DNA from 2 places in the Shewanella sp. Koi 1 genome. Region 2 is predicted to be linked to the other one. Evidence: riboswitches for the same ligand, from Rfam matches in the RefSeq annotation. Region 2 holds a riboswitch; the other holds the start of a gene.

Region 1 (4,393 bases), 820 kb from region 2:
GGAATTCCCATCAACCTTCGAAGAAGACTGGGCAGCGCACCCTAAAGTGTTAGCCAACTACGCCAAACACTACGAAACAGGTAAGCCAATTCCCGATGATTTGCTGCAAAAACTGCTCAAATCCGGCAGCTTTAACCAAGGCTTCGATACCTTAGAGTATATGGCTGCGGCGCTCGTCGACATGGAATGGCACTCATTAAGCCCAGATGCCCCACTGCAAGATGTGGCGACATTCGAAGCCAATGCGCTGAAAAAACACGGCTTAAATATCACTGCCGTGCCACCACGTTATAAGTCAACTTACTTTGCCCACGCCTTCCCGGGTGGTTACTCAGCAAGTTACTACGCTTACATGTGGAGTGAGATTTTAGCGGCGGATGCCTACGCTTACGTGCAAACTCAAGGTGGCTTAAACCGTGAAATCGGCATGAAATACCGCAAGACGATTCGCGAAGTGGGCAACAGCATTGCACCAATGGAAGCTTACAAAAACTTCCGTGGTCAAGAGCCTACCACCGAAGGGTTATTGAACCGCCGTGGACTCAACACCGCCCTGTAATTTGGGATGTATGATAGATAAAAAAATCAGCCAGCATAATGCTGGCTGATTTGTTTTGAGTGTTCAGTAAATTCACAATGAAGACTCGCGAATAAACCGCTTTGCTGAAGTCAGGCTTATTTCGCGTTGCTTTGGGATTTGAGTCGTAACCACACAATGCTTAAGACAAACAGCACGCCACAGGTCAGCAGTCCCGCATTCACCGATTCTGTAAAGCCAAGCACCACATAACCCACCATACTGATCAGCGCCACAATCACAGCGTAAGGCAACTGAGTCACAACGTGGTCGATATGGTGACAGCTCGCGCCAGTTGACGACAAAATCGTAGTATCCGAAATCGGTGAGCAGTGATCACCAAATACCGCGCCCGCCAAAACCGAAGCCAGCATAGGTAACATCATGGCTGTATGGCTGCCCATCGCCATATCCGCGGCAATCGGTAGCATAATACCGAACGTGCCCCAACTGGTGCCGGTAGAAAACGCCGTTAGACCCGCTAACACAAACATCAACGCAGGTAAGAAGGCAAAGGGAATGTTGCCTGTGGCGAGGCTTGCCATAAACTTACCGGTTTCAAGCTGGCCAATCACGCCGGCAATGGTCCATGCAAATAACAGGATGTAAATCGCAGGCAGCATAGAACGAGCGCCCTGCACCACGCCTTTGACGACCATCGACTTTTCAACGCCTTGCACTAGGTTTAGTACCAGCGCAACCGCTAAACCAATCAGGGCACCAAAGAATAGTGATGAGCTAACATCGGTTTTTTCAAAAGCTGAAATAATATGAAATTCAATACCTTCTTTCGCTAATACCTGGGCACCGCTGTCGATCATAAAATACAGGGTCGCAAATACCAGCACGGTAATAGGTAAGAATAAACCGAGGATTTTACCGGTTTCGGCTTCGGGTAAATCGGCATTCGCCCCGGGTGGTAATCCTTTATTCTCATCATATAAATTACCGCGCTGCGCATTTAATTCATGCTCACGCATAGGGCCAATATCTAAGCCCATAAATGCAACGCAAAGTAATAATAATAAAGAGAAAATAGCGTAGAAATTCATAGGGATCATTTGAATAAACACACTCAAATGACCAGAGTCAGCAAAACCATGGGCGGTTAATATGCCGCCGATAAGCGCAATAATATAAGCGCCCCAACTGGATACCGGCGAAATAACACAAACCGGTGCCGCCGTTGAATCTAATAAATAGGCTAACTTAGCGCGGGAAATATAATAACGGTCGGTGACGGGCCTTGCGACAGAACCAACGACTAAGCTATTGAAATAATCATCGATAAAGACTACACAGCCTAAAAACATGGTCAGTAATTTGGCATCGCGTTTATTGCGGATGTGCAAACGTGCCCAATCGGCAAATGCCCGCGCACTACCACTGACGGTAATTAATGCCGTGATCATCCCTAGCACAATTAAAAAGCCGAGGATGTATAAATTCCAAGAATTTACACCATCTTCCGACCAAAAAAGTCCTTTTACACTGTTAAATAGAAATTCACCGCTGGCCGCAGGTGAAAACTGATTGAGTAATAACACCCCAATCACAATCCCCAAACCGAGGGAAAGGAGAACGCGGCGAGTCAAAATCGCCAATACAATTGCCACCACAGGCGGCAGCAGAGAAAGCGCCGAATCGGCATAACTAACTACAGTCATTGATTATTTCTTCGTCAAAATACGAATGGAGGGCGACTGAACTGGTGGGAAAAGGCAATAGATACCCAAGATCACCTGTCCTATCAGTAGCGCTCCATAGTAACTATTTCTAATATCCGTATCAGAAAATACTATGGCAGTGTTATACCTATTTGGCACAACCCCAGCAGTTGATCGTGATAAATCAAACCACTTCGGCACCAAATCCTTTCGTGAACGATCAACGGAATCACCCTACTGATCACTACTGATATTTGGTGCGCCTCTACTTCTAAGAACGCCCATACACGGGCGTGAGGCACATAAAAACATAAGCGGCTAAGCAGTTGCCACCGCAAAGCCGCTTACTTTGACTTAGATCACGGATAAAATCAACCTAGAGTTGAAATCAACTCTGGAACGGCGTCGAACAGGTCAGCTTCGAGACCATAATCTGCCACTTGGAAAATCGGCGCTTCAGGATCTTTGTTGATTGCCACAATCACCTTCGCGTCTTTCATCCCCGCTAAATGCTGAATCGCGCCCGAAATCCCTACAGCGATGTAGAGGTTTGGTGCCACAATCTTACCGGTTTGACCCACTTGCAGATCGTTAGGCACAAAACCTGCGTCAACCGCAGCACGTGATGCACCAACCGCGGCACCGAGTTTGTCCGCCAGTTGTTCCAACATATCGAAGTTTTCACCGCTGCCCATACCACGGCCACCAGAAACGATAATGCCCGCATTCCCTAACTCTGGACGCGCCGAAACCGTCAGTGATTGAGAGACAAACTGAGTTTTGGCTTCAAACACTTTGTCTAGGGTAGTCACGGCAGCACTGTTGCCCTGGGCCGCCGCATCGAAGGCACTAGCACGGACTGTCATCACTTTAATCGCATCATGGCTTTGTACTGTCGCTAAAGCGTTACCTGCGTAAATTGGGCGAACAAAGGTATCGCCGCTCACCACTGCAATCACTTCAGAAATTTGCGCTACATCTAAAAGCGCCGCCACACGCGGTAGCGTATCTTTGCCAGCGCTCGATGCTGCTGCGAGGATATGGCTGTAGTTTGGTGCTAAGTCCACCAGCAATTTAGCCACGTTTTCGGCTAAATGCGCTTCATAGGCACTATTATCGGCGACCAATACTTGAGCGACGCCTTGCAGGGCTTGCGCGGCTTGCGTCACGGCGCCACATTGGTGCCCCACTACCAATACATGGACATCTTCACCAATTGCACGCGCTGCGGTGACAACCTTTGCGGTATCCAGTTTCAGTGCCGCATTATCGTGTTCTGCTAATACTAAAATGGCCATGTTAGATCACCTTCGCTTCATTTTTTAACTTTTCAACCAGCTCAGCTACCGACGCAACCATAATGCCTGCTTTACGCTCGGCAGGTGGCGTCACCTTCACCACAGTTTGATGGGCTTTTAACGTCACACCTAAATCCGCAACAGTGAGCACATCTAATGGCTTACGCTTGGCTTTCATGATGTTAGGCAATGAAGCATAACGAGGCTCGTTTAAGCGTAAATCGGCGGTCACCACTGCTGGCAGCGGCAGGCTTAAGGTTTGCATCCCGCCATCGATCTCACGAGTCACTTGCACTGAATTGCCTTCTACTTTGATTTCAGAGGCAAAAGTGGCTTGTGGCATATCCGTTAAGGCAGCAAACATTTGACCAGTTTGGTTATTATCGCCATCAATAGATTGCTTACCAAACAGCACTAATTGCGCTTGTTCTTTTTCTTGTACGGCTTTGAGTAATTTAGCAATCGATACAGGCGTTAACTCTTCTTCAGTATCAATGTGAATCGCACGGTCAGCACCTAATGCTAACGCGGTGCGTAATTGTTCTTGAACGGCTTTATTGCCGATACTGACGACCACAACTTCAGTAGCGCTGCCCGCTTCTTTTAAACGAACCGCTTCTTCTACTGCAATTTCACAAAAAGGGTTCAACGCCATTTTGAGGTTTGCGGTATCAACGCTGGTGTTGTCAGCTTTTACCCTGACCTTCACATTGGCATCAACTACACGCTTAACAGGCACCAATACTTTCATAGGGTTTCCTTCCTACACTTTCATGTACATGGACAAAACATTGGTCATCACCAATGCAGGATAAAGCCACTTTACGTCCTGTTAACGTTAACGTCAACCA
Region 2 (4,393 bases):
GATGACTCAAGTAGGCCAAAATCCCCTGAGCATCGACTAAAGCATCCTCAAGGCAAATGCGTTCTTGGCTCGCCAGTTCCAAGGTAAAGGCCGAAACGGCGATCTTAAGTTCTCGCCCTTGTGCTTTGGCGACTTCACTCAATTGCCACCAAGGGCAAAATGCCGCTTCATCCATAGCCCCGCCAAAACTATTGGGGATCACTAAGGTGTAAGGAATCGAGAAAAACTGCGCCGCCGTAAGGTCATATTCAGGGCAATACAAGTGTTTACAGGATTTAGGCCCAGTATGCAGATCGAGTACTATATCCGCCTCGTGGGCCATGGCCTGCAGATTAACCGCTAATCTGTGGCCCGTGGTCACGCCCCACTCGTTGCGCAATCGCTGCTGACACGCTTCGACTAAGGTACTGCGATAAGCTTGGATAAGTTCGCTATCACTAAGCTCGGCATGTTCACGGTACCAAGTGGGTAAATCAATCGAGTGATTTAAGTACTCGCGGTTCCAGTTTGCCCCTGTGATAGGGTCAAAACGCCCCAGCGTAAACTCACCACTCTTTTGATTTATCCCCAGCGGATTTGCCAAGGGCACTAAGGTAATTTCCCCTAAGATGTCACAGCGCTCGAGCTGCTTCATCAATTGGAAAATCACCGCATTCCCCTGTACCTCGGCGCCGTGGACATTGGCCTGAATATACACTTTAGGGCCAGAAACATGACCACTTGGCTTGAAGTGGTAAATCGGCAGAGTGAGTGCTTGCCCTGCGGCAAGCTCCCCAATGGTTAAAGACGACGCAGTCGGTTGCATATTACGCGCCTTCAAACAGGTTTTCGTGCAGTGCTTTAACCACTTGCGCCGCTTCTGATTCGGCTACCAATACGCACAAGTTATGCGGGCTAGCACCTTGGCAGATCATACGCACATTGTGGGGCTCAAGTACTTCAAACACCCGGCGGCAGATACCGGCTGTGGTGGCAATGCGATTACCGATAATCGCCACCAGTGCTAAACCATCTTCAACACGCACACGGCAATGCTGTGATAATTCCTGCAGCAGTGCTTCGCTCAACAGCCCTTGGCCGCTTGAATCAGAGCCGGTTTTATCTAGGGTCAGCGATACGTTAACTTCTGAAGTGGTGATCAAATCCACACTGATCTTATGCCTTGCCAGTGTGGCAAAGGTTTCAGCCAAGAAGCCCTGAGCATGCAACATTTGCAGGCTGTGTAAATTGAGTAGCGTTTGGTCGCGGCGCAGCGCAACAGCGCGAAACACAGGCGCATCTTCAACCTGATGACGGATCCAAGTGCCGCCCTTTTCAGGCTCCTTGCTCGAACCGACAAACACTTGAATTTGTTGGCGCACCGCAGGCAGGATCGTCGCAGGGTGCAGCACTTTGGCACCAAAAGTCGCCATTTCGGCGGCTTCGTTAAAACTGATTTCGGCAATAGGATGGGCGTTTGGCGCAAGACGCGGATCGGTCGTGTAAATCCCCGCCACATCGGTCCAAATCTCAACCGCAGAGGCTTTTAAGGCTTCGGCTAACAATGCCGCAGAATAGTCGCTACCGCCACGGCCAAGTGTAGTGGTTTGTCCGGCCTCATCTGAACCAATAAAGCCTTGAGTCACAATCACTTGCTCAGATAACAGCGGCAATAAATGCTCAGACGAAAGAAGCGCAATTTGCTCAACCTGTGGCTCAGCACGGCCAAAATGACTGTCGGTGCGCAGCACTCGGCGCACATCGAAAGCACTCGAGTTGGCGCCTTTTTCGCGCAATACCGCCGCAAATAATGCCGACGAACACTGCTCACCAAGGGACAATAACTCATCCATGGTGGCCTTGCTGCGTTGGGATGCTAGCGCTTCGCTCAATACCGCCATACGACTTAACAGCTTATCCAATGCCGCGGCTACATCGTTGGGGCGACCCAGTTTATCTAAGATAGCGTATTGAATTTGCGCGATTTGCTTTAAGCGCTGTAAACGACCATCGTCGTTCATCGACTCTTGAGTAAGTTCAACCAAGAGGTTAGTCACGCCACTGGAGGCGCTAACCACTACTAAACGGCAATCGGGATTGCCCAGTACGATATCGGCGCAGCGATTCATTGCACCGTAATCGGCGACTGAGGTACCACCAAATTTTGCGACAACAAGAGACATTATCGTACCTCCGCAGAAGCAGAAGACACGGCACAAACTAGGATAAGATCTTGATTAACTAACATGATTACGCTCCGAACCAACTTCGTTCGAAGAGCCTGGTGCTCAATGATACGCACCCCAATAGAAGGGAAACAGCAATCGTCACCAGAAGCTCTCCACCAATTACAGGTGACAATCGTTAGGATTCAGCCTAAGCGACCGACATAAACATGCAGCAACCACATCTATGCCTCGGCGTTAATCTCCCTCATCAATCATCGCTGGAGTTTGTGCTCCTCTGACTGACTACCTAGTTAACGCTCCTCTTCTGTTCCTTTCCGCCGGAAAGGGACGAAAAAAGTAGCAATAAACCCCTAATGAAGTCAATGCTAATTTCACATCGCATAAACAAATTCAATAAACGCTTTTAAAAACAATGAGCAATTTAGCGGTAAAGCCAAAGCAAAAATGGCGGCGAGGTATCATGCAGGCATTAACAGGATTAAAAAATAACTGGCCTAGCCTTGCCCTTTACAGGCAAAGCCGGATAAGAAAAATAGTAATAAACTCGCGGGGCTTAGGTCGCTAGATCCGGCAGTTCGTAAACCAAACGCACGTGATCATTAAACAGGCCTAAACACACTTCATCATGCCCAGTGATGGTGCAAGGCACTAAACTCACCTCACCCTTTTCCACCATGTAGATGGCGTATTGATTAAACTTTTTCCCCAACTGCAGCGCCATGCTTCTATCGACAAACACCGCCCAGCTCTTTTCCATATGGGATAAATCTGGCGATGCGCCCACCATTGCACGATAGGGGCTGCCGATTAATTCAATATCACGGAGAAGTTGGCGGTCGAGTAAACGGTTTTGGCTGGGACTGAGGAGGGTTGAAGCGGGATTATGGGCGGTAATTACAGCAAAGGAAAAATCACAGGATAATGCTTGAGTAAGCAAAAACAACGGCTTCTGGTAATGCTGCCACAAATCTTGAGTCATGTTGTCCATTGGTAGTCTAGTCGAAAAATGAACCCGAGTTAGTGTAGCAGAGCGCCTCCAAAATCCAAAGAGGCGTGAACTAGGTCACAAGAATTAAAAATACATTAGTTATACTAATCAATGACTAAAGTAAATATCATGGTAAATCAGGGCCTCATCCAGAAATTTGTTAACATTTCATTTGTTAACAAATGCCTAAAACGAGTACAATGACGCCATTGGCTAGTTGAGCAGATAACATTAAGTTTGCTTAATCTTGACAAGGGTTTGTTAGATTCCTCTGTGAAATCACCCAAGGCTAGCCAGACATCTTTTAAAATGTGTTCTACATTTGAGTTATCATTTAAACATTTTAAAAAAAACAATAGTTAAGGAACTATTTATAACTATTGCTTATCGAAGTTGATACTGGTTACGTTTTATCGTATTACACTTTAAACGTGCACTTTATATACATCCTGATGTGTCGCCGTAAAGATCTTTCCTTTGAAGCACAGAGCAGTTAGAGGAAGTATCAACATTTTATGAATATAAGGATCCGATGTAAGCGGTCCTTATGGTTAGAATAAAATTGGTTAAAATTTAGGTAATTAATATGCAAAATCCGCACATTCTGATCGTTGAAGATGAAGCCGTTACCCGTAACACGCTGAGAAGTATTTTCGAGGCAGAAGGGTATGTGGTAACTGAGGCCAATGATGGCGCAGAAATGCATAAGGCTATGCAGGAAAACAAAATTAACCTAGTGGTTATGGACATTAACCTACCAGGTAAAAACGGTCTGTTGTTGGCACGTGAATTACGTGAAATCAACAACATCGGTCTGATCTTCCTGACAGGCCGTGACAACGAAGTCGACAAAATCCTTGGACTTGAAATTGGCGCGGACGATTATATTACCAAGCCGTTCAACCCACGTGAATTGACGATTCGTGCTCGCAACCTTCTGACTCGTGTGAATAGCGCTGGTAACGAAGTCGAAGAAAAGAGCTCTGTCGAATACTACCGTTTCAACGATTGGAGCCTAGAGATCAATAGCCGTTCTCTGGTGAGCCCACAGGGTGAATCTTACAAACTGCCACGTAGCGAATTCCGCGCTATGCTGCACTTTGTTGAAAACCCAGGCAAAATCTTAACTCGTGCCGATCTGCTGATGAAGATGACTGGCCGTGAGTTAAAGCCACACGACCGTACTGTTGACGTGACTATCCGTCGTATTCGTAAGCACTTCGAAAGCTTGCCAGAT

What was found. Region 2 has a riboswitch for lysine ahead of lysC (lysine-sensitive aspartokinase 3). Riboswitches for the same ligand answer to the same signal wherever they lie in the genome.
Region 1: another riboswitch for lysine. It lies ahead of ACUZ8J_RS14135 (Na+/H+ antiporter NhaC family protein); the one in region 2 lies ahead of lysC (lysine-sensitive aspartokinase 3).

The regions. Positions count from the first base shown of each region.
Region 1 is NZ_JBREJM010000001.1:3,215,775-3,220,167, forward strand. Features, by position in the region: gene ACUZ8J_RS14130 (M3 family metallopeptidase) at 1-559, shown strand, start outside; gene ACUZ8J_RS14135 (Na+/H+ antiporter NhaC family protein) at 676-2,244, opposite strand; lysine riboswitch at 2,324-2,520, opposite strand; gene ACUZ8J_RS14140 (electron transfer flavoprotein subunit alpha/FixB family protein) at 2,616-3,542, opposite strand; gene ACUZ8J_RS14145 (electron transfer flavoprotein subunit beta/FixA family protein) at 3,544-4,293, opposite strand.
Region 2 is NZ_JBREJM010000001.1:4,040,357-4,044,749, forward strand. Features, by position in the region: gene ACUZ8J_RS17870 (succinylglutamate desuccinylase/aspartoacylase family protein) at 1-805, opposite strand, end outside; gene lysC (lysine-sensitive aspartokinase 3) at 807-2,162, opposite strand; lysine riboswitch at 2,306-2,480, opposite strand; gene ACUZ8J_RS17880 (DUF3293 domain-containing protein) at 2,722-3,156, opposite strand; gene arcA (two-component system response regulator ArcA) at 3,743-4,393, shown strand, end outside.